One region of the Novilysobacter luteus genome, then DNA from elsewhere that is predicted to be linked to it. Evidence: predicted binding sites of a transcription regulator. Region 1 holds the regulator's gene; the other holds the start of a gene.
The links. The regulator FliA, encoded in region 1, starts transcription of late flagellar genes. The targets are predictions, from matches to a motif close to TAAAGTTTNNCNNNCNNNGGCCGATAA.

Region 1 (15,775 bases):
CTGAGCTGGGACGAGGTGCGCCCGGTCGAGCCGCTCGGGCTGGAGGTCGGATACAAGCTGATCGCGCTGGTCGACAAGAGCCAGGGCGGCGAACTGCTGGCGCGCCTGAAAGGCGTGCGCCGCAAGCTGACCCAGGACCTGGGCTTCCTGATCCCGGCCGTGCACGTGCGCGACAACCTGGAGCTGGCGCCCGGCCAGTACCGCATCCTCGTCCACGGCGTGCCGGTGGCGACCGGCGAGCTGCATGCCGACCGTGAGCTCGCCCTCGATCCAGGCCGGGTGTTCGGCCCACTGGAAGGCATCCCCGGCAAGGACCCGGCGTTCGGGCTGGACGCGGTCTGGATCCAGAAGAGCCAGCACGCGCACGCCGAGTCGCTGGGCTACACCGTGGTCGACGCCGCCACCGTGGTGGCCACCCACCTGTCCCACGTGGTGCGCGAGCGCGCCGCCGAACTGCTCGGCCACGAGGAGGCGCAGCAGCTGCTCAACAGTGTCGGCAAGGCGGCGCCCAAGCTCGTCGAGGAATTGACGCCCAAGCTGCTGCCGCTGTCGGTGGTGGTGCGCGTGCTGCAGTCGCTCTTGGTGGAGAAGGTGCCGCTGCGGCAGATGCGGCAGATCGTCGAGGCGATGCTGGAGCACGGCGCCCACACCCAGGACCCGGCCACGCTGACCGCCGCGGTCCGCACCGCGCTGGGCCGCTTCATCGTGCAGGAGCTCAACGGGCTCAACCCGGAACTGCCCGTCTACACCCTGGCGCCAGCGCTGGAACGGGTATTGCAGGACTCGGTCAACGGCCAGGGGGCCGCGTTGGAACCCGGACTTGCCGAGCGGCTGCACCAGAACCTCAGCGAGTGCGTGACCCAGCAGGAAGGCCGCGGCGAACCCGCGGTGCTGCTGGTCCCGGCGGGCATCCGCGCAACCATCGCGCGGCTGGTCCGCCACAGCGTCCCCGCGCTGTCGGTGCTGGCCTACACGGAAGTGCCGGAAGACAAACGGTTGCGCCTGGTCGGCGCGATCGGCTGAACACAACGAGGCACCGCCACGGCGGTGCAGGACGCAACGAGAACGGCACACGCCGGAGTGGTCAGGGGTAGTTGATGAGAATCAAGCGATTCATTGCCAGCGACATGCGCACCGCGCTGCGGATGGTCCGCGACGAACAAGGCCCGGATGCGGTGATCCTCTCCAACCGTCCGTGTCCGGAAGGGGTGGAGGTGGTCTCGGCCACCGACTACGACGAGGCGCTTGTGCACCAGGCCCTTCGTGCGGCGACGCCGCGGATCTCGCCGACCACCGCCAATGCCGCGCCGGCAGCCGCCGCCGAACCCGCCGCGGTGCCTTCCGCCGCGGTGCCTTCCGCCGCGCGCGCCGCGGCCTCCACGGCCCCCGCCCCTTCGGTCCGCGAAACGCTCGCCACCCGTGCCCGCGCGGTGTTCAAGATCGGCGACACGGTCCGTCCGGCCTCCAACGAACCGACCCTGGCCGAGCTCACCTCCGGCGCCTCGCACGGCGACACCGCGCGCAACGATGCCACTGTGGCCGAGGCCGGCCAGAGCCGCTTCGACGCGATGATGGCCGCGCTCGGCGCGGTGCCGGCCAACGTCGCCGACGCCGAACCCGCCAACGACGTGGTCAGCCTGTCGCCCGCCGCGCTTGCGCCGGCCGCACAGATGCCGGCCACCCCGGTTTCCCCGCCTGCGCCGCCGCGGCAGCACCCGTCGCCGGAGGCTGCGGAGGCCGCCGCTGCGCCGCAGGTCCATGTCACGCCCGCCCCGAAGCTCGAGCTGAGCCTGGAGCCGTTGCCCGAGCCGGCGCCCGAAGCAGAACCCGCGCACCCGTCAGCCACCGCCGAGGCGATCGAACTGTCGCTCGCACCGGTCGCCGAACTGGACGACAGCACCGACGCAGTCGCGCGGCACGACGAGGCCGCCGAGGCCGCCGCGACCGACCGCCACCTCCACGCCGTCCCGCGCTGGGACGCCGATCCCGCCGTCGCCGCGATGCGCGAGGAACTGGCCACCATGCGCCACTTGATCGAGCGCGAGATGGGGCAGTTCGCGGTTGAGCGACTGCGCGGCTCGCCGGCGCGCGCCGCGGCATTCGACACCCTGCTGGGCTACGGCTGCGACGAAACGCTGGCGCAGACCCTGGCAGCGAAGATCGACCCGGCGCTGGACCCGGCGCGGGTGCATGCCCCGATGCTGGCCGAGCTGGCGCGGATGCTGACCATCAGCCGCGAGGAGCCTATCGACGACGGTGGCGTGATCGCCCTGGTCGGCCCGACCGGTGCCGGCAAGACCACCACCGCGGCCAAGCTCGCCGCCCGCTTTGCCGCCCGCCACAGGGCCCGCGACGTGGCGCTGGTGACCACCGACTTCGAGCGCGTCGGCGCCTGCGAGCAGCTGCACGCCCACGGCCGCCGCCTCGGCATCACCGTCTGCGAGGCCAACGGCCCCGAGGCGCTGCAGCAGACCCTGGACCAGTTGCAGGACTACCCGCTGGTGGTGGTCGATACCGCCGGCTATGGCGCCCGCGACCGCGCCCTGCTCGGCCAGATCACCTGGCTGCGCGCCACCCGCAACGTGCGCAGCCTGCTGGTGCTGCCGGCCAATGGCCACCCGCACGACATGAACGAGGTGGTCCGCCGGTACCGCATGGCCACGCCCGAGGGCGTGGTGCTGACCAAGCTCGACGAGACCGGCCGCCTCGGCGCCGCGCTGTCGACCGTGATCCGCAACGGCCTGAGCCTGGCCTACACCACCGCCGGACAGCAGGTCGCGACCGACCTCGCCCACGCCGACGCCTCCCGCCTCGTGCTGCAACTGGAGAAATTGCGCCGTGCTGCCGATAACCCCCTTGCCACCGAGGACCGTCATGCCGTCGCCTGACCACAATCCCGCTTTCCCGGCGACGCAGCCCGGCGCTGCGCCGGAGTCCGTGCGCCCCGCTCCCGTCAGAGTGATCGCGGTCGCCAGCGGCAAGGGCGGCGTCGGCAAGACCAACGTCTCGGTCAACCTCGCGCTGTCGCTGCAGAACGCCGGCCAGCGCACCCTGCTGCTGGACACCGACCTGGGCCTGGCCAACGTCGACGTGATGCTCGGGCTGTCGCCCCGCTTCACCCTGGCCGATGTGCTGGCCGGTCGCTGCGAGCTGCGCGACACATTGCTTGAAGGCCCCGGCGGGATGTGGATCGTCCCGGCCGCTTCCGGCAAGCGCCACATGACCGAGCTGCTGCCGCAGCAGCACGTCGGCCTGGTGCACGCCTTCAGCCAGCTGGACGTGCCGATCGACACCATGGTGGTCGACAACGCGGCCGGCATCGCAGACGGCGTGCTGACCTTCTGCCAGGCGGCGCAGGACGTGATCGTGGTGGTCTGCGACGAGCCGGCCTCGGTCACCGATGCCTACGCGCTGATCAAGGTGCTCAGCCGCGACCGCGGCGTCAGCCGGGTGCAGATCCTCGCCAACCAGGTGCAGCACGCGGCCGAGGGGCGCCAGCTGTTCGACAAGCTGCAGCGCGTCACCTCCAAGTTCCTCGACGTGACCCTCAACTACCTGGGCGCGATCCCGCGCGACGAATGGCTGCGCCGCGCAGTGCAGCGGCAGGAAGCGGTGGTCGACGCGTTCCCGTCGGCACCCGCCTCGGCCGCGTTCCGCGACATCGCCCGGCGTGCCGGCCAGTGGCAGAGCCCGCCGGGCCCGCGCGGCCACGTCGAGTTCTTCATGGAGCGCCTGATCGCGCAACCGTCCCGGAGTGCCGCCGCATGAGCACCGCCGCAGCCGCCTACCGCGCCCACCAGCCCAGCGACACCGCGCTCATCGTCGAGCGCCACGGCGAGCTGGTGCGCCGCATCGCCCACCACCTCGCCGCGCGCCTGCCGGCGAGCGTCGAGGTCGACGACCTGATCCAGGCCGGCATGCTTGGCCTGATCGACGCCGGTCGCAATTTCCAGGCCGACCAGGGCGCGGCGTTCGAGACCTACGCCAGCATCCGCATCCGCGGCGCGATGATCGACGAGATCCGCCGTGGCGACTGGGTGCCGCGCTCGGTCCATCGCAAGTACCGCGACGTGGTCGCCGCCACCCGCGGTGTCGAGCAGGACACCGGCCGTGCCGCCTCCGCGCAGGAGGTCGCCGCCCGGCTCGAGGTATCGCTCGACGAGTACCACCGCATGCTGGAGGACGCCGCGCGCGGCCAGCTGATCAGCCTGGATGCGCACCTGGAGGAGCACGACGGCGAGCCGCGGCTGGCGTCCACCGCCAACGCGACCCCGGCGCGCGAGTTCGAGCACTCCGCGTTCCGCGAAGCCCTCGGCGGCGCCATCGGCGACCTGCCCGAACGCGAGCAGCTGGTGCTGTCGCTGTACTACGAGCAGGAGCTCAACCTGCGCGAGATCGGCGCGGTGCTGTCGATCAGCGAGTCGCGGGTCTGCCAGATCCACGGCCAGGCGATGTTGCGCCTGCGCGCGCGCCTGGGCGACTGGCGCGAGGAAGCCCAGCTCGACCAGGACGTCTGACTGCGCCGCTGCCCCCCATTCCCGAACACCCGCACGAGCCTGACCCATGGAAAAGAACATCAAGATCCTCATCGTCGACGACTTCTCGACCATGCGCCGCATCGTCAAGAACCTGCTCAACGACCTGGGCTTCTTCAACACCACCGAGGCCGACGACGGCACCAGCGCGCTGGTCGAGCTGCGCAAAGGTCCGTTCGACCTGGTGATCACCGACTGGAACATGCCCGGCATGCCCGGCATCGACCTGCTCAAGGCGATCCGCGCCGACGCCACCCTGGCCAAGACCCCGGTGCTGATGGTGACGGCCGAGGCCAAGCGCGAGCAGATCATCGAGGCCGCCCAGGCTGGCGTGAACGGCTACGTGATCAAGCCGTTCACCGCGGCCACGCTGGGCGACAAGCTCGGCAAGATCTGGGAGCGGCTGGAGAGCGCGGCGTGAGCACCGATGCCGGTTCGCCGGCCACGGCCATCCCCGTGCAGGACCGCCAGCTGATCACGCGGCGCCTGCATGCGGCGCTGTGGGCGCTCGAGCACGACGACCATGCCGGCTGGCGGGCCAACGTGGACGAGCTGATCCAGTGGCGCACGCAGCCGTTCGTGCAGGGCCTGGCGCGGATCGCGCGCGAGCTGGAACTGGCGCTCGGCGGCCCCGCCGAACACACCGGCCACGGCTCGCTGCCGGACGCCTGCGCCCGCCTGGAGCACGTGGTGACCCTCACCGAGACCGCCAGCATGCGCACCCTGGACCTGATCCAGGAATGCTCGGGCCTGCTTGGCAAGCTGCAGGAAGGGCACGCCACCCAGGTCGACGCCATTGCCGGCATCCGCGAGCGGCTGTCGGAAATGACCGCCGCGCAGGGGTACCAGGACCTCACCGGGCAGATCATCCTGCGCGTGGTCGAGCTGGTGCGCGCCGTGCAGGAAGGCCTCGGCGACGTCACCGGCCCGAGCGAGCCGCTGCACCTGTCCAATCGCGGCAATGGCCCGTCGATCGCCGGACTGGACGCCGCCCCGGCGACCCAGGACGACGCCAACGAATTGCTGTCCTCGCTGGGACTCTGACGCCCATGCGCCGCCGCACCCATTCCTGTAGGAGCGACGTCAGTCGCGACCCGCGAACCATTGAGGTACGCCGCGACACCGCGACGATCGCGGGGGCGGCCATCGTGCGCGTCCTGGATTGGCGCCGTCCATCCGGTTGTCAGTGGTTCGCGACTGACGTCGCTCCTACGGCGGCAGGGGGCAGGCCATGAATGCTGCATTTGAAGACGACACCGGCAACGATATCTGCGCGGACTTCCTGATCGAGGCGCGCGAGATCCTCGACCAGCTGGGCGAGCAGATGGTCGCGCTGGAGCGCAGCCCGGCCGACCGCGAATGCCTCAATGCGGTGTTCCGCGGCTTCCACACCATCAAGGGCGGTGCCGGCTTCCTCGACTTCCCGCCGATGGTGGCGATCTGCCATGCGGTCGAGGACCGCCTCAATGCCGCCCGCAGCGGCGAGGTGCCGCTCGACGCCGAGGCCTTCGACGGTGCCCAGCAGTCGCTCGACCTGCTGGTGGACCTGCTCGATTGCGTCGCCGCCGGCGAAGTGCTGATGCCGGCGCCGCAGGGCCTGCTCGACGCCCTGCGTGCCGGTGCATCGGCGACCGCGACGGCACAGGCGGACGCCAGCGGCCCGGCTGCCGGCGGTGACGACATCGACGATCTCGACTTCGAAGCGCTGCTGGACAGCCTGCACGGCAACGGCGGCATTCCCGGCATCCAGGCTGATGGCGCGCCGGGGACGTCGGCCGTATCCGATTCCCCGACCGCGGGCAGCCCACCGGCGGTGCCACTACCGGCACCCGCTGCACCCGCCGCGCCGCGCAAGCCCGCCGCCGCCGCGCACCAGGAAGACCCGACGGTCCGCGTGGACGTGCGCCGGCTGGACGCGATGGTCAACCTGGTCGGCGAGCTCGTGCTCGCGCGCAACCGGCTCAAGACGATCCGCCCGCGCCTGCGCGACGACGAACTCGACCGCGCGGTGACCACGCTGGACGCGGCCACCTCGCGGCTGCAGTCGGCGGTGATGATGGCGCGCATGCAGCCGGTCGGCCGCGTGTTCTCGCGGTTCCCCAAGCTCGCACGCGACGTCGCCCGCCAGTTGCAGAAGAAGGTCGAGCTGGAGGTCATCGGCGCGGAGACCGAGCTGGACCGCAACCTCGTCGAGGCCTTGTCGGACCCGCTGGTGCACCTGGTCCGTAACGCGATAGACCACGGCATCGAAAGCCCCGACGACCGCCTGGCCGCCGGCAAGCCCGCGCAGGGCCAGGTGGTGCTGAGCGCGCAGCAGGAAGGCGACCACGTCGCCATCGAGGTGCGCGACGACGGTGCGGGCATCGACCCCGACCGGATCCGCGACAGCGCCGTGCGCAAGGGCCTGATAGAACCCGAGGCCGCGGCACGGCTCACTCCCGACGAGTGCCTGCAGCTGGTCTTCATGGCCGGCTTCTCCACCCGCGCGGAGGTCAGCGACCTGTCAGGGCGCGGCGTCGGCATGGACGTGGTGCAGTCGAAGATCCGCGAACTGTCGGGCGAGGTGCAGATCCAGTCCGAACCCGGTCGCGGCAGCCGCTTCCAGATCCGCGTCCCGCTGACGCTGGCGATCCTGCCGACCCTGCTGGTCGAACTGGCCGGCGACGTCTACGCGCTGCCGCTGGTGCGCGTGGTCGAAGTGCTGTCGCACGAGCGCGGCGCGGCGATGCAGGTCGACGGCCAGACCGTGCTGGACCTGCGCGAGCAGCCGGTGCCACTGCTGTCGCTGCGGCGGTGGCTCGGCGTACCCGAGACGACGTTGGCCGACTCCACCGCCGTGGTGCTGCAGTCCGGCGAGCAGCGATTCTGCCTGTCGGTCGACAGCGTGCGCGGGCGCGAGGAAGTGGTGATCAAGGCCTTGCCTCGGACGCTGCGCGGGCTGGCCGGCTACGCCGGCGCCAGCCTGATCGGCGACGGCCGCATGGCGCTGATCCTCGACGTCGACGCGCTGTACCGCACCGGCGTGCGCGGGGGTCGCTGAGCGATGGCGACCTCAAGAATCCGGCCCACGAACCGATAACGCGGACAATGGACAGGCTCAGCATCATCGGCACCGTACTGGCGATTGGCGCCCTGCTGGGCGGCAGCGTGCTCAAGGGCGCGGGGCTGTCCGGCCTCTGGTCGCCGGCGGCCTTCGTGATCGTGGTGCTCGGCACCATCGCGGCGATCCTGGTGCAGACGCCGATGGACACCTTCAAGCGTGCCCTGCGCATCGTGCGCTGGGTATTCCAGCCGCCGATGCAGGACCGCACCGCGATCATCTCGCGCATCGTCGAGTGGAGCGGCACCGCCCGCCGCCAGGGCCTGCTCGGGCTGGAGGCGGAGGTGCAGGCGCTGGAGGATCCGTTCCTGCGCAAGGGCCTGCAGATGGTGGTCGACGGCGTCGAGCCCGAGGCGATCCGGCAGATGCTGGAGATCGAGCTGCACGGCCAGTCCGACCGCGACGTCGCCGCCGCCAAGGTGTTCGAGGGGATGGGCATCTACGCGCCGACGCTGGGCATCATCGGCGCGGTGCTGGGCCTGATGGCGGTCATGAAGAACCTCGCCGACCCGAGCCAGCTCGGCCACGGCATCGCCGCCGCGTTCACCGCGACGATCTACGGCATCGGCCTGGCCAACCTGGCGCTGCTGCCGATCGCGAGCAAGCTCAAGGGCCTGATCGGCCACCAGGCGCAGGAGCGCGAGATGATCGTCGAGGGGCTGATCGCGATCGCCCAGGGCGAGAACCCGCGCAACATCGAGGCGCGGCTCAACGGCTTCGTCCACTGAGGCGCCGCGCATGGGTCGCCGCCATCGCCACGAGGAGCACCAGAACCACGAGGCCTGGGCGATCCCGTACGCCGACCTGATGACGCTCCTGTTGGCCTTCTTCGTGGTCATGTACGCGATCTCCTCGCTCAACGAGGGCAAGTACCGCGTGCTGGCCGATTCGCTGTCGTCGGCCTTTGGCGGCGCGCCGCGCACCATCTCGCCGATCCAGCTTGGCCAGACCCAGCTGCGCGGTTCCTCGTTCGACCGTCCGTCGATGCAGACGCCCGATTCCAAGGCCGGGCCATCGGCCGCGACCCCGATCAACTCGCCGCGCATGCTGCAGGTGCTCGACATGCCGACCTTCGGGCAGACGGCCCGCGCCACGGCCGCCGCGATGCAGGCGGCCGAGGGACCGCAGAGCCGGCGCGCCGAGCAGCTGCAGTCGATCGGAAAGCGCATCCAGGAAGCGCTGTCGGACCTGGTTCGCCGCAAGCTGGTGACGGTGCGTCGCAGCGAGACCTTCCTGGAGGTCGAGATCCAGAGCGACATCCTGTTCGCCAGCGGCGTCGCGGTACCCAGCGCGGTGGCAACCGAAACCGTGCGCCGGCTGGCCGGCGTGCTGCGCGACGAGCCCAACGCCGTGCGCGTGGAGGGCTATACCGACGACCAGCCGATCCGCACCGTGCAGTTCCCGTCCAACTGGGAGCTGTCGGCAGCGCGCGCCGGCAGCGTCGTGCACGAGCTGATCGGCGCCGGTGTCGGCCCCGAGCGGCTGGCCGTGGTCGGTTTCGGCGAGCACCAGCCGGTTGCCGACAACGCCACCGCCGAGGGTCGCAACGCCAACCGCCGCGTGCTGCTGGTGATCCTCGCCGCGCCGCAGGGCCCCGATGCCGTCACCGAGCGGATGCCGCCGGTGATGGCCGATGCCAGCGACGTGCAACCGCTTTTCCCGCTGCCCGACGCCGCGGCCGGCGGCAGCGCCCTGGGAGCCCCCTGACATGCAGACCTGGGCCATCGCCAACCAGAAAGGCGGCGTCGGCAAGACCACCACCTCGCTATGCCTGGCGCGCGGCCTCGCCGCCGATGGCGCCCGCGTGGTGCTGATCGACCTCGACCCGCATGCCTCGCTGACCCGCGCGTTCGCGGTGCCGACCGACCCGCCGCCGGCGGGTAGCCACGACCTGTTCAACACGGGTGGCGCCGCCGAGCTGCGCTCGCTCGCACGCGGCACCGCCATCGACAACCTGTTGCTGGTCGCCGCGCAGCCGGCGCTGGCGACGCTGGAGCGCCGGGGCGCGACCCAGGCCGGGCTCGGCCTGTCGATCGGCCGCGCGCTGCATGCCGCCCGCGCCAACTTCGACTACGCCGTGCTCGACTGCCCGCCCACGCTGGGCCTGTTGATGGTCAATGCCCTGGCGGCGGCGGACCGGCTGGTGGTGCCGACCCAGACCGATCCGCTCGCCCTGCACGGCCTGGCCGACATGCTGCGCACCGCCGACATGGTCGAGCGCTCGCGCCGGCGGCCGTTGCCGCGGCACGTGCTGCCGACGCTGTATGACCGCCGTACCCGTTCGGGCGTGCAGAGCCTGGACCGGCTGCACGAGCTGTACGAGGGCCGGGTCTGGCCGAAGGCGATCCCGATGGACACTCGGCTGCGCGACCCCGCCACGCTGACCGCGGCCGAGCTGCCCACCGGGCGCGGCGCCGACGCCTACCGCTCCGCACTCAACTGGCTGCTTGCCGCGATGCCGCGGCAGCAGGAGGCCGCATGACCACCCTGGCGGTCGATGCCTACCTGGACGAGTTGCTGTGCGACGTCGCCGATGTCGCGGCCCTGCCTGCGATGCCCGGCATCGCGATGACCGCGCCGGCTGCGGCACACCCCGCGCCCGGGCCCGCAGTGGTCGCCGCGCCCGTCGTTGCAGAGCAGCCCCCACCTGCGTCCGCCGCGCGACAGGCCCCGGCAGACATGCCGCGGCACACCTCGCCCGATGCGTCCGCCACGGTACCCCACCGGCTGGCGCGACCTTCGGGTTCCGGCCGCTGGCTGCGCCTGGGCATCGGCCGTGACCACTACGCATTCGAACTGCTCCGCGTGCAGGAGGTGGTCCGCGTGGCACCGATCGTCGCGATGCGCAACGCCCCGCCGGCCGTGCTCGGCGTGATGAACCTGCGCGGGCGCATCGTCCCGGTGTTCGACCTGGGCCGCTGGCTCGGCAGCGCCGACGTGGTCGAAAGCGAGCAGTCGCGCATCGTCGTTGTCGAACGCGACGACGAGCTGATCGGCGTACTGGTGACCGCGGTCGAGGACGTTGCCACGCTGGCGCGCGAGCACATCGAGCCGCCGCTGTCGGGCAGCGATGCCGGCGCGATCCTCGGGATCGCCCGGATCGGCCGCAGTCCGGTCGTGCTGCTGGATGCGAACGCGCTGTTCGCGTAAGCCGCCCGAACGGGGCGTTCCCCTCAAGTCCGCCACAACACCGCCGTTAATCCTCACGACATCCCGCCGCCCGACGCCCGCCACCATGACCCAACTGTCGCTGCAACCCGACCTCGGCATCGAGCACGTCGCCGAACTGCAGGCCACGCTGCTGCCGCACCTCGAGGACGACGCGCCGGTGCAGCTGGCCGGCGACCAGGTACGGCGCGTGCACGCGGCCGGGCTGCAGCTGCTGCACGCCTTCGTGCGCGACCGCGCCGCGGCGGGCCGCAGCACCATCGTCACCCTCGCCTCGCCGACCCTGGCCGACGCCGCGCGTTCGCTCGCGCTCGCCGCCAGCCTCGGCGTAGATACACCCTCCGGAGACCCCGCGTGAGCGCCAACCTACTGATCGTCGACGACTCCACCTCCATGCGGCAGATGGTCGCGTTCGCACTGTCATCGGGCGGCTTCAACGTGCGCGAGGCCGAAGACGGCCAGGCCGCGCTCGACATCGCCCGCACCGCGTCGTTCGACGCGGTCGTCACCGACGTCAACATGCCGCGGATGGACGGAATCGAGCTCATCCGCCAGCTGCGCCAGCTGCCCAACTACAAGTTCACGCCGCTGCTGATGCTCACCACCGAGTCCGGCGGCGACAAGAAGATGGAAGGCAAGGCCGCGGGCGCAACCGGCTGGCTGGTCAAGCCGTTCGACCCCGACCAGCTGCTCGCCACGGTCCGCAAGGTCCTGGGCTGAGGGAGCCCGGCGCCATGGACATCACCCAGTTCCACGCCGCGTTCTTCGAGGAGAGCCGCGAAGGCCTCGACGCGATGGAGTCCGGCCTGCTGGGACTGGAGGCCGGTGGCGCCAGCGCCGACGTCGTCAACGTCATCTTCCGCGCCGCGCACTCGATCAAGGGTGGCGCGGCGACGTTCGGCTTTGGCCGGGTCACCGACCTGACCCACCTGCTGGAAACCCTGCTCGACCAGGCCCGCAGCGGCCAGCGCGTGCTGGACGGCAGCGCCGTGGGCGTGCTTCTGGAAGCGGTCGACGTGCTGCGTGGCCTGCTCGCCGCCGCCGAACAGGGCGACGGCGACGGTGACGGCGCGATCGACCACGCGGCCCTCGCGCATGCGCGCGCCGGGCTGGACCGGATCCTCGCCGGCGCGTCGCCGGAAACGGTGGACGGCGCCGCGGGCGGTTCCGACGCATCAATGACGGCCGGCGGCCCGGACCACTGGCGCATCGGCTTCCGCCCGGAGCCGTCGCTGTTCATGAGCGGCAACGACCCGCTGCGGATCCTGCGCGAGCTCGAAAGCCTCGGAGAGCTCGGCGCGACCTGCCTGGACGACCGCCTGCCACCGTTTTCCGAACTCGACCCGTTCGAGGCCCACCTGGCGTGGGACCTCATGCTGCCCGGCAGCGTCGCCCGCGGTGCGATCGACGAGGCGTTCGCCTGGGTCGAGGACCAGTGCGAGCTGACCATCGACGCGGTCCAGCCGGAGGCGGCCGCTGCTGCACCGGATGCCGACGATGCGGCCGCGGCTACCGCGCCCGCCCTCGGCGCGGACGCCGCGGACGTGCCCGCGCGCCGCGCCAGCGACGCCGAGACCTCGATCCGCGTGGCCGTCGCCAAGGTCGACGCCCTGATCAACCTGGTCGGCGAACTCGTGATCACCCAGGCAATGCTGCGCCAGCAGTCCAGTGGGCTGGACCCGAACACACATGAAGCGCTGCTGGGCGGCCTGGAGCAGCTGGACCGCAACACCCGCGACCTGCAGGAAGCGATCATGGGCGTGCGCATGCTGCCGGTGGAGTTCGCCTTCAGCCGGTTCCCGCGTATGGTGCGCGACCTCGCAACCCGGCTCGACAAGAAGGTAAGGCTGAAGACGAGGGGCGAGGCGACCGAGCTGGACAAGGGCGTGATCGAGAAGATCGTCGACCCGCTGGTGCACCTGATGCGCAACGCGATCGACCACGGCCTGGAAATGCCGGCCGAACGCGTCGCCGCGGGCAAGGACGAGACCGGCACCATCAGCATGAGCGCGGCCCACCAGGGCGGGCACATCATCATCGAGGTCGGCGACGACGGTAAGGGCCTGGATCGCGAGCGCATCCTGCGCAAGGCGGCCGAGCGCAACCTGCCGGTGCCGGCCGACCCCACCGACGCCCAGGTCTGGGACCTGGTGTTCCACCCCGGCTTCTCCACCGCCGACGCGTTGACCGACCTGTCGGGCCGCGGCGTCGGCATGGACGTGGTCAAGAGCAACATCGTCGCGCTCGGTGGCCAGGTCGAGATCCGCAGCGAGAAGGGCGTCGGCACCACCGTGTCGATCCGCCTGCCGCTGACGCTGGCGATCCTCGACGGCATGTCGGTGGCGGTCGGCGACGAGGTCTTCATCCTGCCACTGAACATGGTGATCGAATCGCTGCAGCCCGGCCCGGGCGAGATCCGCACGATCGCCAATGACACCCGCGTGCTGAAGGTGCGCGAGGACTACCTGCCTCTCGTCAACCTGCGCGAGCAGTACCGCCTGCCCCACCCGGCTGGCGCTGGCGCCGCCGCCAACGCCGCGACCCCGGCGCCGATCGCGGTGGTGGTGGAAAGCGACGGCCGCAAGCTGGCGCTGGAGGTCGACGAGCTGCTCGGCCAGCAGCAAGTGGTGGTCAAGAACATCGAGGCCAACTACCGCCGCATCGCCGGTGTGTCGGGCGCGACCATCCTCGGCGACGGCCGGGTCGCGCTGATCGTCGACGCCGGCGGACTGGCGCAGTCCAATCCCCTCCCGTCGGCCGCCTGAGCGCCGCCGGACCGCAACCAAGGACCCACCATGAGCAGCTTCCGCCCCGACTCGATGACCCGCCAGCCCACACCGGGCCTGGACGGCGACGGTGCCAGCAACGAGTTCCTGACCTTCGCCCTGGGCGAGGAGGAATACGGCGTCGACATCCTCAAGGTGCAGGAGATCCGCGGCTACGACGCGGTGACCCGCTTGCCCGACGCACCGGAGTACATCAAGGGCGTGATCAACCTGCGCGGCGTGATCGTGCCGGTGATCGACATGCGGCTGAAGTTCCGCCTGGCCGCCGACTACAACCCGCTCACGGTGATGATCGTGCTGAACGTCGCCGACCGCGTGGTCGGCATCGTGGTCGACAGCGTGTCGGACGTGGTGCGCCTGTCCGCCGAGCAGATCCGCGAGGTGCCCGAGCTGGGCGCGACCATCGACCGCCAGTTCCTGACCGGAATCGGTACCCTCGACGAGCGGATGCTGATCCTGCTCGACATCGAGCGGTTGATGGGCAGCAGCGAGATGGGCCTGGTGGCCGAGGCGCTGGCGGCCTGACCGCACGATCCACGAAACGAAAAACGCGCCCCGGAAGGCGCGTTTTTTTTTGTCGCAACGCAAGGCCGCCGGTTGCCCGGCGGCATCGTGCCCTTACAGCGCGAAGTCGAGGCGCACCTTGCCGCGACCGCCGCCCGGAGCGAACGACCACTTCTTGACCGCGGCCACCGCCGAGCGCTCGAACACGCGGGCCGGCTGGGCGTTGACGACCGAGACGCTCTCGACCTTGCCGGCGGCGTCGACCGAGAACTCGACCTCGACGAAGCCCTGGGTACCGGCGCGGACGGCTTCGGCCGGGTACTCGGGCTCGACCCGCTTGATCGGCTTGAGGTCGGGGGAGGCGAAGGCGGGGGCGACGAATGCCACGGCCAGCGCGGCGACGAAGAACGAACGCAACATGGGGATGACTCCTTGAAGGGAACTGCCTGGGGGTTGCCCCTTCCATCGGCCGCGAATGCGGGAACTTGTGCGAGCCGCGGCAGAACTGTGACGAGCACCACGCTTGCCGAATGCCTCCCGTTCAGGCGCAACACGCCGCCGGGTGTTCCGCCCCGGTCCGCCGCCTCGCCGCAACCTAAAGTTTCGCCGGCGCAGGCCGATGGTCGGGTAGTCGACCCAGCCAGCGGTCACCATTGCCGAGGTTTCCATGTCACACCGCGCACCCCCTTCCCTGCTCGACCAGGCGCTTGCGCCAGCCACCCGCCTGATGGCGCGGTTGCGCTTCGGGCAGAAGGCCATGGTGATCGGCGCCGCCTTCACGGTGACGTGCGTCGTGCTGGGCGGCATGGTCATCGTCAACGCCGCGACCCAGTTGTCCGATGCGCGCCTGCAACGCGAGACGGTCGCCCCCATCGCGCGCCTGCACCGCTCGATGCAGTCGATGCACCTGTTCCGGCAGCTGATGGTGCGCAAGGGTGCCGGTGACGACGTGGCGGACGCCGAAATCGAGACGGCCCATTCCGCGGCGTCGTCGGACCTGGCCACTGCCAAGCAGTGGGCGCTGGCCAACCTGCCGCCGTCGGATGCCCTGGCCGCCTCGTTCGACGAGGCCGAGACTGCCTGGCAGGCCGCCAAGGGTGAGCATCCCGACGTGGCCAGTGCCGCCGCAGCGCGCGACCTGGCCGCGTCCGAACTGCGCGAGGTCATCGGGCTGATGGCCGACGTCTCGGGCCTGTCGCGCGCCAACGCATCCGGCACGCTCTACACCAGCAGCGTCGCCACCGAGTGGCTGCCGACGCTGGCCGAATACACCTCGCAACAGGCCGCCATCTCGATGGTCGTGCTCGGCGCCGGCAGCATCTGGGTGGATGACCGCACAACGCTGGCGATTACCCGCAACATGCAGGACTTCCTGCGAAAGCGCGCGACGCTGGACGTCGCCAACGCCGCGCTGGCAATGCCGGAGCTTGAGGCCAAGGTCGGCCAGCGCCTGCAGACCGCGTTGGCTGCGGTGGACAAGCAGACCGCCTATATCCAGGAGCACATCCTCGACGCGCCGATGCCGGAGAAACCCGTCAGTGCGATGGCCGCGCGCGAGGAAGCCACCCGCGTGGCACTGACCGCGGCCCTGATCGGCGCCAACAACGGTCTTTCGGACGCGATCACCGCCGAGATCAACGCGCTGCAGTTGCGGCTGTGGCTGATCACCCTGTTCACGCTCG
Region 2 (15,775 bases), 100 kb from region 1:
CTCCGTTACCGGAGCCGCCCCGCAACTATTCCTGATCAACCTCGATCAGAAGCGCTGCACGTACTCCATGTAGATGTAGCTGGAGTCCGGGATGTCGTACTGCGGATCGAACGAGTTCGCGAAGGTGCTGTACGAAGTCGGGGCACGCTTCTTGAAGACGTTGTTCATGCCGAGCTTGACGGTACCGTTCCACGGCAGCTCGTAGCGGGCCTGCACGTCGTGGTAGGTGGTCGCACCCAGCGTATTGCGCGGGGCCGGGCCCGTGTCGATGCGGCGGTCCGGATCGCTGCACAGGTCGCCGAAGCCGCAGTCCTCGACCAGCCGCGAGTAGTAGCGGGTGATCCAGGTGACGCCGAAGTCGCCCATCGACCAGTCAAGCGAGCTGTTGGCACGGAGCCTCCAGTTCGGATCGCGGTCGAAGTACTGGCCTACGACGCTTTCCGGCTCGGCTTCCGGCGTGCTCTGCGAGTCGTACTTGGCGGTGTACGACGCGTTGAGGCTGGCGGTGAACTGGCCGTAAGCCGTCTCGGGGAAGCGGTAGTCCACGCCCAGGTCATAACCTTCGACGTCGATGACGGCGAGGTTGGCCGGAGCAAGCAGCATGTAATCGATCTGGTGGTTGTCAGCGCGACGCGTGAACAGCGAGCAGGCCTGCTCGTTGCCCTGCATGTAGCACTGGTCCAGGATCGTTGCCACCGACGGGGTCGACAGCGCGCCTTCGATCTCGACATTCCACCAGTCGAGGGTGACGTTCAGGCCTTGCACGTAGGACGGGCTGTAGACCAGGCCCAGCGTCTTGCTGGTGGAGGTCTCGGGGCCTGCGTTCGGGTTGCCACCGAACGAGAACGGGTAGATCGTCTGGCCGAAGTATCCGTCGCCAGCGTTGGTGCGCTGGATGAAGTCCGCAGGCACACCGTCGGCCGCACAGGCGGCAGCGATGGTGGCGTTACGGCCGGGGTAATCGGCCGAGCAGATGTCACCGAAGCTCTCGTAGCTGTCGGCCAGGCCGCGGAACAGGGTCTGGATCGGCGGAGCGCGGAAGCCCTCAGCCCAGTTGCCGCGGACCATCAGGTCTTCGATCGGCTTCCACTTGAACCCGAACTTGCTGTTGAGCGTGTCGCCGAAGTTGCTGTAGTCCGAATAGCGCGAGGCCAGGCTGAACTCCAGCAGCTGGGCACCCGGCACGTCGGCCAGCACCGGGATCAACAACTCGGCGTAGATTTCGTCGAGGTCGTAGGAGCCCGCAGTCGGCTGACGGCCGTTGCCCGAGCTGTAGCCGGCCGCAACGAACGCGTCCGGGCGGTCAAAGCCGCTTTCCTTACGGGACTCGACGCCGGCCGCGAAGCCCATCATGCCGCCCGGCAGCTCCATGATCTCGCCGCTGAGGTTGGCGGTGAAGCTCTCGCTGCGGTTCTGGTAGGCGTCCTGCGCGGTGAACAGGATGAAGTCGAGCATTTCCTGCGTCACGCCACCGGCCGGAGCCAGCGGGTTGAACGGCACGCAGCCATCGATGATGTTGAGCTCGTTGACGTCCGGGGTGGCCGGGTTGTCCGGCGTGCCGCAGACGACGCGGCCGGAGGTCGGGTCCAGGAACGACGGGCCCACGCCAGCGGCGACGTTGAGCATGTTGGCGTCGCCAATCTGCGCGTCTTCCTGGTCGGACTTGTTGAAGTTGTAGCCGACATCCCAGTCGAAGTAGCGCTCGGCGAACTGGAAGCTGCCGTTGAAGCCCACGTAGGTGTGGAAGGTCTTGACGTTCTGCTGGTAGACACGCGCCTGCTCGGTGAGGCGGTGGCTCCACTGCACGTCACGCCCGTCGCCGCCATAGATGGTGTTGTACGGGTTGAAGTAGCTGTCGCCGCTCAGCGCGGTGTCCGCCGGGTTGCCCAGGTCGGTGCCGCCGCTGAGCGGGAAACCAGCCAGCTGCTGTTCGGAACGACGCTCGTTGTACAGCGCATCGGCGACGAAGCTGATGGTGTCGGTGACGTCGAAACGGCCCTTGAGGTACAGGGCGGTACGGGTCTGCGGCGTCAGCAGGTAGTTGTCGGCGGCATAGTTGTAGCCATGGGCGCCCGTCGTGTAAGGCACGAACTGGTCCAGGCCGTAACGCTGCTGGCCGTCCGGGCCGACACCGGTGCTGCCCGGCGGAACGACGGTGAGATCGCCGAAGCCGGTCGGATTGTCCTCGTCGATCGGCGCGTTGTTCCAGATCTTGCCGTTGGCGGAGAAGCCGCTGCGGTCCTGGCGGCCGAACACCGGCACCGCGGACTGCTCGCGGTCACGGGCCATGACTTCGCCTTCCTCGACGCGCGACAGGCTGATCACGAGGTTGCTGCGATCGGTGTTGGCACCGATGGTGGCGGCGACCGAGGTGCGCTCGCCGTCGCCTTCGCTGTACTGGCCGACGTGCGCGCTGGCTTCGGCGCCGTCGTAGTTGTCGCGGGTGATGATGTTGACCACGCCGGCGATCGCGTCGGAACCGTAGATGGCCGAGGCGCCGTCCTTCAGGACTTCGATGCGCTCGACGACAGCCGACGGGATGGTGTTCAGGTCAACCGAGCCGTCGAGGCCGGAGACCCAGCGGCGGCCATCGACCAGAACCAGGGTGCGCGAGGCGCCGAGGTTGCGCAGCGAGATGGTCGAGGAGCCGTCGCCGCCGTTGTTGAAGGTGCGGTTGATCGACGGGCCCGCCGACGAGATGCGGTTCAGCACTTCGGCGACCGAGGTCACGCCCTGCTTCTCGATATCTTCGCGGTTGAGGACCAGCACGGGCTGCGAGGTTTCGGCATCGACCGAACGGATGCGCGAACCGGTGACTTCGATGCGGTCGAGCGTGGTGGCTGCCTGCTCGGCCGGCGCGGCGTCCTGCGCGAACGCAGTGCCGGTGACGGCGGTGCCCGCGACAAGCGCGAACGAGATCGCGTTGCGGAGCTTGGTGGTCTTAAGGGTCATCTCTCTCTCCAAGTGTGTCTTGGTAATTCCCATGGGAACCCCGCCGGTGAAGTCAAGAAAGACGCCAAATCCGGCAAGGTCGGCCGATGGTATCCCTCCCCGTCCAAAAATTAAAGTGTCGTTAATAAATTGATTCAAGCCACTTCGATCCGCCATCTTTCGTAATTAATTCAATGGCTTGTAATTCATGAACGGGTGGTCAGGTCCCGCAATCACGTGATCCGCCCGCGATCCAGTCAAAAAAATTGGTGGAGCCGGTGGGCTGCAGACGCCTGAGACGCCCACGGCAAGGCGCGCCCGCGGCGGAACCGGGGGCGGGATAGGAATGGAATGAGAAGCTGGTAAGCGGCCGGCCGGCGGTCAGTGCCGCGTGCCGGCGGGACTCAGAGGTCCTGCTCGTATCGGACGTAGGGGATCGTGCCCTCGTCCTGGTCCGAACTGCTGCGCGAGAACGGGTTCTTGCCACGCGTCACGACGTTTTCGGCGCCAACCGTGAGCTGGCCGCTCCACGGAGTGCGCCACGTCAGGCCGACGCCCAGGCCTTCCCACTGACCCGGATCATTCGGAGTATCGACCACGCGTCCGACGATGTTCGCGCCGAAGTCGCCGATACCCGCGCCGACGGTGATGGAGCGGCTGCTCCAGCGGTCGGCGAGTGCCGGGACGTCGCCAGCCGGAATCAGCCGCGCGCGCGCCCAGGTGCCGCCGATCGACACCGTGGCTTCGTTCCCGATGTTCTGCTGGCCATAGACGGTCAAGGTGTTCTGGTCGAGCTGGCTGGTCTGGCCGTTGGGGCTCAGCCAGGCCGGCATGCTGTCGCGGCCCTTGCCGACCGCCAGCGCGAGCCGGGTGCCGGCGCGGCTGATGCCGGCACCGACGCTGGACTGCTTGCTGCCGTTGGCACGCTTTCCGTCCTGCTCCAGTGCGGCGAGCAGGCAGTGGTTGGCGAGGTTGCCGATGGCGCTGGCCAGGCCGGTCTTGCGGTCGCATACCAACCCGAGCGTGTCGCCGGCTTCAAGGCCGAACGCCGCATCAAGCGTGGTCCGGCCGACCCGCCAGCGGGCACTGGTGGTCGAGTTGCCGGTCGGCTCGAGCAGCAGTACCGCCTCGAGCTTGCCGCTGGCGTTGTTCCATACCGGCAGGACGGTGGAGTCCCCATGGGCCGGTGCCTTGCCGTTCTGCGCGTACGCGCCCGCCGCCACGCCAAGGGCGAGGAACAGGGTTAACGGCAGTCGGAGCAGACGCAGGTCCATTGATGTCGATACGACCGGGAAGCCCCGGTGTAGTTCCCCATGCCACGAAATTCGATCTTAGGGTGTTTATGAATCTTTAACAATCAACGTCGTGTGAAGACGCTCACTGGGACCGCTCCGGTGCCTCCAGGTCCGATGTGTGGGCCTGGAGCAGCGTTCGTACCTCGGCCTCGGTGAAGATGTACTGCTCCCCACAGAACTCGCAACGGACCTTGGCTTCCCCATCGGCCGCCGCCGCGAGGGCTTCGTACTCGCCGAGCGATACCAGCATGGACTCGACCCGCTCGCGCGAGCAGGAGCAGCCGAACGAAAGCGGCTTGCCGCCGAGCATCTCCACTCCGTCCTCGTGGAACAGTCGGAGGACCACCGTCTCGCCGGTGGCCTCCAGCAGCTCGGCAACGCCGAGGGTGTCGAACAGGGCGCCGACGCGTGTCCAGCCGTCATCGTCGCCAGCGTCGCCGGGCAGCTTCTGGACCATCAGGCCGACCGCCGTCTGGTCGTCGACGGCCAGCAGGAGACGGGTAGGGAGCTGCTCGGATTGACGAAAATAGTCCTCGAACGCTTCCGACAGCGACGGCGATTCCAGCGCCACCAGGCCCTGGTAGCGCACCGGCTCCCGATCGCCGCGGGCGGGGTTCTCGATGGTAATGGCGAGCATGGCGCCGTCGCCGAGCGCCCGCAGGTCGCGCGAGACGGGACCCGCCTCTTCGGCCAACTGGACGATGCCGCGTACTGTGCCGCGCGAGGTGCACTCGGCGAACACGGTGCGCAACGTTCCCTGGCTGCGCAACTGCACCGACAGCCGACCTTCTACCTTTGCGTGGCCGGTGAACAGCGCCGACGCCGCGACCGCCTCGCCCAGCATCTCGATGGCCGCCGGTGCCTGCGCGTCCACGTCCGACATGCGGTCGCGGATCTTGCGCCAGGCGTCGCCGAGGCGGACGTACACGCCTCGGACGCCAGCCTGCTGGATCAGGAAGCGATCGAGCTGGCCGCCGTCGGGGGCGCGCTGGTCGCCGTTGGGGGTGGCGGGATCGGAAAGGTTCATCGGTGGCGGTTCCTGTGTCGGCGCATCGCGGATAATGCGTGCAGACCAGTGATGGGTGGATGCGCGAGATGGGGGCTGAGGTCAACCGGTGCAAGCGATGACGAAGACCCCGGGTACCCGCCGGCGACGCCGCTGGTTGCGCTGGCTGCTCGCACTGCCACTGATGTTCCTGCTGGTGAGCACGCTGCAAGTGGCCACGCTGCGCTTCATCGACCCGCCGTTCTCGGCGTTCATGGCCGCCCGCGTGCTGCAGGCGTGGGGCCAGGGTGATGGCGGGTTCCGCATCGCATACGACTGGCGGGACCGCGACCAGGTGTCATCGCACCTGCCGGTGGCGGTGATCGCCTCCGAGGACCAGCGTTTCGCCGAGCACCACGGCTTCGACCTGGAGGCGATCGAGAAGGCGCGTCGCAACAACGCCCGCGGCGGCCGGCTGCGCGGCGCCAGCACGATCAGCCAGCAGGTGTCCAAGAACCTGTTCCTGTGGAGCGGCGGCGGCTGGGTGCGCAAGGGCATCGAAGCCTGGTACACGGTGTTGATCGAAACACTTTGGCCGAAGGCGCGGATCCTCGAGGTGTACGTCAACGTCGCCGAGTTCGGCGATGGCGTCTACGGGGCCCAGGCCGCCGCCCGCACCTACTTCGGGAAGGATGCGTTCGAGCTTGGGCCGGCCGAGGCGGCCCGGCTGGCGGCGGTGCTGCCCAGTCCGAAACGCTACAGCGCGGCGCGCCCGGGCCCGTACGTGCAGCGCCGCACGCGGGCGATCCAGCGACAGATGCGCCAGATCGGCGGCACGGGTTATCTCGACGGGCTGGAGTAACGGGACTTGCGGCGCACGGCGATGACCGACAACGCATGGGTCGCGGGCTAACATGCGGCCGATGAGCGCAGATACCCACGCCACCGACAACCGCCTGACCGTCGTCGTCGCCGCCTTCAACGAGGCCGAGAGCCTGCCGGTGCTGCAACCGCGCCTGGCCGCGGTGCTCGACGACGTCGCCGCCACGCACGGGCTGGACTGCCGCGTGGTGTACGTCGACGACGGCAGCACCGATGCGACCTGGTCGGTGCTGCAGGCGCTGGCGGCGGGTGACCGCCGTATCGCGTTGCTGCGCCTTTCGCGCAATTTCGGCAAGGAGCTGGCGCTGACCGCCGGGCTGGACCACGTCGACCAGGGCGCGGCGCTGATCCTCGACGCCGACGGGCAGGATCCGCCGGAACTGATTCCGCGTTTCGTCGAGCAGTGGCGTTGCGGCTACGACGACGTGTTCGGCACCCGGATCGAGCGCGAGGGCGAGGGCTGGCTCAAGCGCGGCTCGGCGCACGCGTTCTACCGGGTGATTGGTCGGCTGTCGAAGACGCCGATCCCGGCCGACACCGGCGACTTCCGGCTGCTTTCGCCGCGCGCGCTGGCGGCGCTGGGTCGGCTGCGCGAGCGCCACCGTTTCATGAAGGGGCTGTTCGGCTGGGTCGGCTTCAATCGCGTGGCGGTCCCCTACCACCGTGAGCCACGCGTCGCCGGCACCAGCAAGTTCAGTTACTGGCGCCTGTGGAACCTTGCGCTGGAGGCGATCACCAGCTTCTCCACCGCGCCGTTGCGGCTGGCGACCTACCTCGGCCTGCTGACGGCGATGGTCGCGTTCGGCTATGGCGTATGGGTGGTGGTCAAGGCGCTCGCGTTCGGCGACCCGGTGCAGGGTTGGCCGACGATGATGGCGGTGATCCTGTTCCTCGGCGGCGTGCAGCTGATCGCGCTGGGGCTGATCGGCGAGTACCTGGGGCGGCTGTACGACGAGTCCAAGCAGCGCCCGCTGTACCTCATTGACACGTGGCGTCCGGCCTCCGGGGTATCCTCCGGGCAGGTCCACCTCGTCGAAGGAGACGGCCATGCGCAACGTGCGGCACCTGCTCGAAGCGAAAGCGCCTGAGGTTTTTGCGATCGGTCCGGACGTACCGGTGATCGACGCGGTGCGTTTGATGGCCGAAAAGTGCATCGGCGCGGTCCTGGTGATCGAGGACGCGCGACTGGTCGGGATCCTGTCCGAACGCGACTACGCGCGGAAGATCGTGTTGCAGGGCCGGTCCTCTTCCGACACCGCCGTGCGCGACATCATGACGCCCGACGTAGTCACCGTCGGGCTGGACGACACCGTCGACCAGTGCATGCAGGTGGTCACCCACCGACGCATCCGCCACCTGCCGGTGGTGGTGGGCGGAGAGGTGCTAGGCGTGGTGTCGATCGGGGACCTGGTCAAGGCGGTGATCGAGGACCAGCAAGTCGAACTGGACCAGCTGCAGCGCTACATCGCCAGCTGATCGACAACCGCGGCATCGCGCCTGGTCACTTGGCGTAGCGCCCGCCGCAGGACGCATCCTCTCCGGGGCCGAGCTCGAGCGTTGCCAGCAGCGCGGCCGGCGGGGCGATGTTGCCGAGCGTGAGTGCAATTGCGGCACGCAGGCCGATGCGCCCCATGTCCGGACGCAGGTCCGGGTTGGCAAAGCTCCCATCCACCAGCAGCGGTGAGCGGAACGCGAAGAGGCTGCGGTCCTTCGGGCGCGGCTTGATCACCAGGTCCAGCCGCTCGTCCTTGAGATTGATCGTGCCTTCGCCGACCAGGAGGGTGTCGGTGGTGTCGAACGCCAGCGAGCGGGCGGTCATGACCCCGCCGGCGACGCTGAAATCACCGAACGCGCAGCGCACCGGGATCAACCGGTCGTCGGTGAGCTTGAACTTGATGATCTCGGCCAGGTCGATGCCGGCCATCTCCATCAGCAGGTTGCTGATGCGCCCGCGGCCCATGCCGACCGCCACTTCGCCGTCGCTGCTTCCAAGCATGGCGGCCACCGAGTTGCCGCTGCCGGCCAGCTGCACGTGGCCCCCGACCTTGCCTATCGCGTTCTTCGCCAGTTCGACCTCCGGCAGCAGGCTGGACAGGTCCAGCCCGCTGGCGTTGACGTCGGCGCGGGTGCGGATCGGGGATTCACGCGCGTCCATGCGGATGGTCGAACGGATGTCGCCGCCGGCAACGCCGAAGTTGAGCGGGTCCAACCGGAGCAAGCCGTTCTCCAAAAGCAGGTGCGCGTCCATGTCGTCCAGTGGCAACGATGGGGCGTTGATGCGCGCCGCCCGCAGCCGCACGTCGGCATCCATCGCCTGCAGCTTGTCCAGTTCGTACGGGGTGTCGGGCAGCACGCGTCCGCTCGACTGTTGCTGGCTTGCCCGGGCGGCGAGTTCGGGGTTGGACGACTCGCCCCCGCCGGTGTCGGGGGCGCCGCCGACGAAACCGGCCAGGTCGTCGAAGTCGAGCCGGCGGGAGTGGAGGTCCGCGCGCAGGTAGGGGCGTGGGCCGCCGGTGTCGACGTTGGCATCGCCGGCAAGGTCGCTGTCGCCGACGGTGCCGTCGAACCCGTTGTAGAACCACGTGCTGCCGTCGCGGGCGAAATGGCCATCGAGGTTGTACGGCGGCGTGTCAGGCAGCGCGATACCGAGCAAGGGGTAGAGGTCGGCGAGGTTGTTGCCGCCCAGCGCGAGCTGCAGGTCGAAGTCGCGCAGGCGCAGCGGGTCCAGCAGGGTGCCGCGGGCATGCGCGTGGGTGTCGCCCGCCCGGGCGCGGGCATCGATGCGGTATGGGCTGTCGGGGTCGCGCAACTCCAGCGGCGACTCGGCCGTGCCCTCCAGGGTGAACGCGTTGCCCTGCCAGCGCCCGCCTCCCTCGACCAGGATCGGCGGTGCCGCGTCGCCTTTGCCTGGTTTCGCGGTGGCGATGTCCACCTTGATGTCGGTGTCGTTGGCGGCATCGAGGAACGCCAGCTCGCCTTCGTCGACCCGGATGCGGCGGAACTCGACCTCGCCATCGCCAGGCTCGCCGAATTTCCAGTTACCGCCCTTCACGCCCCGCTCGAGGTTGAGCCGCGGCGCGGCCAGCCGGATGTCGGGGATCAGTACCCGGCCGCGCAGCAGCGGCTTGATCGCAATAGCCAGCTCGAGTTTCCGGGTGGTCGCCATGAGCGGCGTGCTGGCCCAGTCCGCATTGCCGAACGAGAGATCCTCCGCGGTGATCACGGGCACCCAACCCAGGTCGACGTCGAGGTTGCCCCCGATCTCGAAGTCACGCCCGGTGCGCGCCTCCACCTGGCGTTCGATCGGACCCTTGAACCAGTTCCAGTCCCAAAGCACGAGCAGCACGATGATGGCCAGCGCCAGCACTGCAAGCGCCGTCAACCACGGGTGGCGGACCACCTGCTGCCTGGCGCGCGCGCCAGCGGAGGCGGGCGGAGTCCCGTCCGTCTCCGTGTGCTGGGGGTCGGGTGAGCCGCTTGGTGTCGGGGTGGCCATTGGCCGGAGCGGTCAGTCGGCCCGACATGCGATGGGGCCGCCTTCATCCTGGCCAAGTACTGCGCCGCCGTCCTCCACCGCGAACTCGAGCGCCTCGCCAGCGAACAGCGGCGGGCTGCGGTCGTCGATGCGCTGCAGTTGGATCACGCGCCCGTCGTCGGCGGTGACCTCCACCACATCGCCCTTGACCGCCACGTTCCAGCCGCCATCGCAGCTGTAGCGCATGGTCACGGCTTCGTCGTCCGGCACGGTGGGCTCGACCGGGGCGGCACCGGGCTCGGTCACCACCGGGGCCTCAAGGTCGGCATCGGGTTGGGCGTTGCAGCCGACCAGTGCGAAGACCGCAAGGTAGGACACGAACAACAGGGTCGGGCGAGTGATGGCCATGGCGCCGCTCCGTGATGACTGGGTCGGGTTGGGCATCCACCTTCGACAGCCGCCGATCAAGCGCGGGTGAATGCGTTGTCCTGCATTCAGTCCGTCCCGCCGTCCCGGAGGCACGTGACGGGGTCGCCGCCGCCACGCGACAGTTGCAGGCGGTCACCATCGCGCTCGATGAAGGCGTCGCCGCCTACGTACACATCGCTTCCGCCGGCCGAGGCCGATTCGGCGCGTGGCAGGGTCCGCGTTGTTCCGTCGGGGAGCCGGACGGTGGCGTCGTAATGGCCGAAGCGCGCTTCGACCAGGCTGCCCTCGTCGCAGCGGTACGTCGCGTGGTCCGGGTCGCCGCTGGCCACATCGACCGGCAGGGGCGAGGGAGCCTCGGGTGTTGCCGTCCCGGCCGCCACGGGTGGGGCGGCCGGAGGCGGGGCGTCCGGCCCGTCACAGGCCGCCAGCACAGTGGCGGCACCCAAGGTGGCAACCAGCAGCGGAACGCAGCGATGCCTCATCGCCGGACCTCTCATGGTGGGAGACCGGCCCGAACCTAGCGCCCGCCATGCCAGCGCCGCGTGAGCGCGTGGCCGCCGGTTCAGTCGGCCGCCACCGCGTGGGCATGCTCGCGCGTGGCCAGGAATTCGACCTCGGGCGCGCGCTCCTGCGCCAGCTGCAGGTTGACCCGCGTCGGCGCCAGGTAGACCAGCTGGCCAGCGGCGTCGACGGCGAGGTTCATCGCGTTCTTGTCGCGGAATTCCTCCAGCTTCTTCTCGTTGCCGCAGCGCACCCAGCGCGCCGTTGCAATTGTCACCGGCTCGAAGATCGCGTCGACGCCGTACTCGTCCTTGAGCCGGTAGGCGACCACGTCGAACTGCAGCACGCCGACGGCGCCGAGGATCAGGTCATTGCTCATCAGCGGCCGGAAGAACTGGGTCGCGCCTTCCTCGCTGAGCTGGGCCAGGCCCTTCTGCAACTGCTTGAGCTTGAGCGGGTCGCGCAGGCGCGCACGGCGGAACAGCTCCGGCGCGAAGTTGGGGATGCCGGTGAACGACAGCTTCTCGCCCTCGGTGAACGTGTCGCCGATGGAGATCGTGCCGTGGTTGTGGATGCCGATCACGTCGCCGGAGTACGCGCTCTCGGCGATTTCGCGGTCGCTGGCCATGAAGGTCAGCGCGTTGGCGAGCTTGAGGTCCTTGCCGCTGCGCACGTGGAAGGCCTTCATGCCGGCGGTGAACTTGCCCGAGCAGATCCGCATGAACGCGACCCGGTCACGATGCTGCGGGTCCATGTTGGCCTGGATCTTGAACACGAAGCCGGTCAGCTTGTCCTCGGTCGGCGCCACTTCACGGCCGGTGGTGGCGCGTGGGCGCGGCGACGGCGCGTGGCGGACGAAGAAGTCCAGCAGCAGCTGCACGCCGAAGTTGTTGACCGCCGAGCCGAAAAACACCGGGGTCTGCTCGCCGGCGAGGTAGCGTTCCAGGTCGAACGGGTGGCTGGCGCCCTGCACCAGCTCCAGTTCGTCGCGCAGCTCGGCCAGGGCCGGCGCGCCGATCGCCGCTTCCAGCGCCGGGTCGTCGATCGAGGGGAAGATGGTCGAGTCCTGGCGGGTGAAGTTGCGCCCCTGCTCGTACAGGTGCACCTCGCCGCTGACCAGGTGGACCACGCCCTTCAGCCGCTTGCCCATGCCGATCGGCCAGGTGACCGGCGCGCACTGGATGCCCAGTACCGACTCGACCTCGTCGAGCAGGTCGATCGGGTCCTTGCCCTCGCGGTCGAGCTTGTTGATGAAGGTCATGATCGGCGTGTCGCGCAGCCGGCAGACCTCCATCAGCTTGATGGTGCGCTCCTCCACGCCCTTGGCCACGTCGATCACCATCAGCGCCGAGTCGACCGCGGTCAGCACGCGGTAGGTGTCCTCGCCGAAGTCGGCGTGGCCGGGGGTGTCGAGGAGGTTGACGATGTGGTCGTCGTACGGGAACTGCATCACCGACGAGGTCACCGAGATGCCGCGCTCCTTCTCCAGCGCCATCCAGTCCGAGGTGGCGCTGCGGGTGGTCTTGCGCGACTTCACCGAGCCGGCCATCTGGATCGCGCCGCCGAACAGCAGCAGCTTCTCCGTCAGCGTGGTCTTGCCCGCGTCGGGGTGGGAAATGATGGCGAAGGTGCGGCGGCGCAGGGCTTCTTGGGAAACGTCGGACATGGGCGCGGCGCGCGCGGGCGCACCGGGAGGCAAGGGGAGGGCGCGGATTATAGCGGTTGGCCGAAACTGCCCACGCAGTCACACATGCGGCCATTCAGTCGACGCGGCAATGGCCGATACCGCTAGCGGAGGCGGGACACCGCAGCGCGAGAGGAATCAAGGTGCAGATTGTCATCGTGGGGAAAGAGCGCGGTCGGGCCAGCGAGCTGGATCAGGCGCTGTCGGATTTCGGACTGGACTGGAACGCCCGCTGGCTCGAGGACGCCGCCACGCTGCTCGACAACGGCGCAACGGCCGTGGAGGCCATCGACGTCGTCGTTTGCGAGATGCAGGCGGGCGACCGTCGTGGCACCGAGGTACTGGCCGCCCTGCGCGAGCGCCACCCGGAAGCAGTGCGGATCCTGCTGCTCGACGACGGCCAGGACGCCGACGCCCTGCGTTCGATGGCCAGCGCGCATCGCCTGCTGCGGCAGCCGCTGGACGCGGGCGAGCTGATCGAGGCAGTCGAAAGCGTAGTCGAACTGCGCGAACTGCTGGACAACCCGGTGCTGAAGGAGGCGGTGGGCCGGATCGAATCGCTGCCGCCGCCGCCCAAGCTCTACCTCGACCTGACCCAGCTCTTGCGCGACCCCGAGACCAGCAGCGCCGAAGTCGCCGAACTGCTGTCGCAGGACCCGGTGCTGGCCGCCAAGATGCTACGGCTGTGCAACTCGGCGTATTTCTCGGCCGGGCGCGTGGTCACCGACATCCGCGCCGCGGTGACGCGTTTGGGCCTGCAGAACACCCAGCAGCTGGTACTCGCGACCGAGGCCTTCGGGACCCCGGCCGAGGTCGACGGGATCGACCGCGAAGCGATGCAGGCGCGCGCGCTGCGCACCTCGCGGCTGGCCGCGCAGATCCTCGGCGGTTCCAGCGCCGAACTGGCCGCGACCGCCGGCCTACTGGCCGAAGTCGGCCGGCTGCTGCCGGGGATGCGCAGCACGCTGCCCGACGGCACCGAGCAGAACCCCGAGGGCCCGCATTTCGCCGAGGCCGGTGCCTACCTCCTCGGCCTGTGGGGCCTGCCGATGCCGATCGTCGAGGCGGTCGCCAACCACCACCAGCCGGGCCGCATGCGGATGTCCGGCTTCTGGGTCGCCGGTGCGGTGCATGTGGCCGCGGCGCTGGTCGCCGATACCCCGGTCGACGAGGCCTACCTGCGATCGGTCGGCCAGATCGACAAGCTGCCGAAGTGGCGGCTGCTGGGCGCGCAGCTGTCCGAGGCGGCGTAGCTGGTAGGCGTTACCCGCCAGGCGGAGGAGTCTGCCCACGGACCCGGGTCTGTTGGAGCGGCTTCAGCCGCGATCGGATGATCGTGCGCCCGTGTCACTCCACGATCGCGGCTGAAGCCGCTCCTACAAGGAGCTTCCCGGGGCGTTTCGGGCGGCGGACGGCGCGTCCGCACCAAGATCCAGCAATCCGTCCGGCCCCGCCATCCGGAAGGGCAGCGACACCAGCCGCATGCCGCGGTTCACCTGCACCACGAAGTGCAGGTGCGGCCCGGTGCTGAAGCCGGTGTTGCCGGATACGCCGACCTGCTGCCCGGCGCGCACGTACTGGCCGCTGCGCACCAGCACGCCGCCGGACGCGAGGTGGGCGTACAGCGCCATCGATCCGTCGTCGTGCAGGACGCGGACGAAGTTGGCACGCCCGGCGTAGCGGTCGCGGTCCAGCCCGGTCTGGCCGAAACCGCCCTCGGTTTGCATCACCACGCCCGCACGGGCGGCCAGTACCGGCGTGCCCACCGGGGTCGCGAAGTCGATCGCGTAGCGATTTTCCGGGTCGCCGTGGCTGAAGCTGCCGCCGTGCCCCTGGTCGACGCGCGCGGTGCGCGCCTGCAGCGGCAGCCGGTAGACCACGTCGCGCGGGGCCGCGCTGGGGTGGCCGGGCAGGCTGTCCATCCGCAGCTCGAAACCGGTGGCGCGGGTGCGGTCGGGTGTGTACAGCTCGGCGACCAGCGTGCTGGCGCCGGCGGCGACGGTGGCGCGGGCCGGCAAGGCCGGGCGGCTGTCGACGTTCTCGCGGCGGCTGTAATGCAGCATCACCTCGATCGGCCCGGCCAGGCTGTTGTCGGCCCAGGCGTGCCAGCCCCCGTCGACCGGCTCGATCCGCAGCCGGGCGATCGGCGCGGGCTCGACCGGGACCGGGATGGTGGTGACCCGCGTGTCGGGTGCGGGGCGCCGGTCGCCGTAGTGGGTGACGCCGTCGGCATCCGTCCACCGGTAGACCTGGCCCGCGTGCGCGGGCACCAGCAGGGCGATGGCTACGGCCGTCGTTGCGATCAGCCGTTGGAGGATCCGCGTCCAGGTACGGCTGCTGACCGACGAGGCGTCCACGTCAACCGCCGCACTCCGCTGCCAGCCCCAGCCCGCGCGCGATCAGCTGCAGGTCGAACGCCGCGACCGCGGAGTCGGCATGCACCGCGAACAACGCCCCATGGGGAAACGTCGGGGTGCTCGCGGCATGCACCACCACGCCGTCGGTGAAGGCGGTGGTCTCGCCGCGGAAGCTGCCGGCCGGGCGCAGGCTGTCGCGCTCGAACAGGTGGAACACGGTGCGCGGCTCCAGCTGGTCGACCGCCAGCCAGTAGCCCGTCTCGGCGCTGCAGGCCCATAGCGCGACACCCTCGGCCTCGGCGGCGAACATGTCGTGCGGCAGGCTCTTCCCGGTCGCGCGGCCGTCGAAGCGGTACTCGCGCAGGGTCGAAGCGATGCCGCCGTCGGCGGTCAGGAAGCGCTCGTCGGCGATCAGCAGCCGCTGGCGCGACGGGTCGCCGGCGATCGACTCGACCACGTGCAGCGCGTCGGCGCCGGTGTCGCCGAACGAACCCGCGTAGCGGCTATGCAGCCGGCCGTCGGCGTCGTGGCGCACCCGGTAGCGACGCACGCGCTGGTCGAGCTCGGCCGCCGGCGGGACCACGTCGTAGCGCTCGCCATACATGAAGTTGTCGGTGACGTAGACCTCCAGCTCACCCGGCGCGATCTCGTTGATCCACAAGCCGTACGGACTGCGCAGCTCGGCGTGGCCGAAGCTGCCGGTCGGCTCGAACCCGGGCAACGCAAGCACCTGCACGCGCCGGTTGTCGCGCTCGGCCACGAACAGGTGGTCGCCATGCACCGCCACGCCGTTGGGGCGGTCGAACCGGCCCTCCCCGGTACCCGGCCCGCCCACGGCGCGCAGCTGCTCGCCGCTGTCGGCGTCGAACACGAGCAGGCGATCACTCGATTTGGCAGTGGCGATCAGCCAGGTGCCGCCGTCCGGGGTTGGCCAGGTCGCGAGCGAGTCGAGCTCGTCGCCCGGCGCGGCGTGTGCGAGGTAACGCTCGGTGAGCGTCACCGGCGCGGGACCGATGGCGGATGTGGAAGCCGGATCCACCACAGGAGCGCCGCCGGGAGCGGGGGAATGGAGCGGCGTGGCGCAGGCCGCGAGCAGCAGGACAGGCGCGAGCAGGGGAAGACGCAGGTTCATGGGCGCGAAGTGTAAGTGCTGCCCGCGGATTTGAACGGGCCGGAAATGGCGACATGCAACCGATTTGATAGATCGCTTCATACGCATGAAGCGATTGACATGGT

Region 2: the regulator FliA is predicted to act here: its motif matches at 12,258-12,284, upstream of KOD61_RS03755 (HDOD domain-containing protein).

Annotation. Positions count from the first base shown of each region.
Region 1 covers NZ_OU015430.1:697,204-712,978, reverse strand. Annotated here, with positions in the region: gene flhA (flagellar biosynthesis protein FlhA) at 1-1,023, shown strand, start outside; gene KOD61_RS03265 (flagellar biosynthesis protein FlhF) at 1,098-2,888, shown strand; gene KOD61_RS03260 (MinD/ParA family protein) at 2,875-3,768, shown strand; gene KOD61_RS03255 (RNA polymerase sigma factor FliA) at 3,765-4,517, shown strand; gene cheY (chemotaxis response regulator CheY) at 4,564-4,956, shown strand; gene KOD61_RS03245 (protein phosphatase CheZ) at 4,953-5,579, shown strand; gene KOD61_RS03240 (chemotaxis protein CheA) at 5,767-7,575, shown strand; gene KOD61_RS03235 (flagellar motor protein) at 7,623-8,363, shown strand; gene motD (flagellar motor protein MotD) at 8,374-9,342, shown strand; gene KOD61_RS03225 (ParA family protein) at 9,344-10,117, shown strand; gene KOD61_RS03220 (chemotaxis protein CheW) at 10,114-10,785, shown strand; gene KOD61_RS03215 (STAS domain-containing protein) at 10,871-11,161, shown strand; gene KOD61_RS03210 (response regulator) at 11,158-11,523, shown strand; gene KOD61_RS03205 (chemotaxis protein CheA) at 11,538-13,568, shown strand; gene KOD61_RS03200 (chemotaxis protein CheW) at 13,623-14,114, shown strand; gene KOD61_RS03195 (energy transducer TonB) at 14,208-14,513, opposite strand; gene KOD61_RS13080 (methyl-accepting chemotaxis protein) at 14,761-15,775, shown strand, end outside.
Region 2 covers NZ_OU015430.1:799,811-815,585, forward strand. Annotated here, with positions in the region: gene KOD61_RS03705 (TonB-dependent receptor plug domain-containing protein) at 46-2,952, opposite strand; gene KOD61_RS03710 (XOO1806 family protein) at 3,336-4,205, opposite strand; gene hslO (Hsp33 family molecular chaperone HslO) at 4,309-5,253, opposite strand; gene mtgA (monofunctional biosynthetic peptidoglycan transglycosylase) at 5,351-6,073, shown strand; gene KOD61_RS03725 (glycosyltransferase family 2 protein) at 6,135-7,181, shown strand; gene KOD61_RS03730 (CBS domain-containing protein) at 7,141-7,569, shown strand; gene KOD61_RS03735 (AsmA family protein) at 7,595-9,589, opposite strand; gene KOD61_RS03740 (hypothetical protein) at 9,602-9,976, opposite strand; gene KOD61_RS03745 (MliC family protein) at 10,063-10,479, opposite strand; gene KOD61_RS03750 (peptide chain release factor 3) at 10,560-12,164, opposite strand; gene KOD61_RS03755 (HDOD domain-containing protein) at 12,326-13,435, shown strand; gene KOD61_RS03760 (peptidoglycan DD-metalloendopeptidase family protein) at 13,559-14,539, opposite strand; gene KOD61_RS03765 (NHL repeat-containing protein) at 14,541-15,671, opposite strand.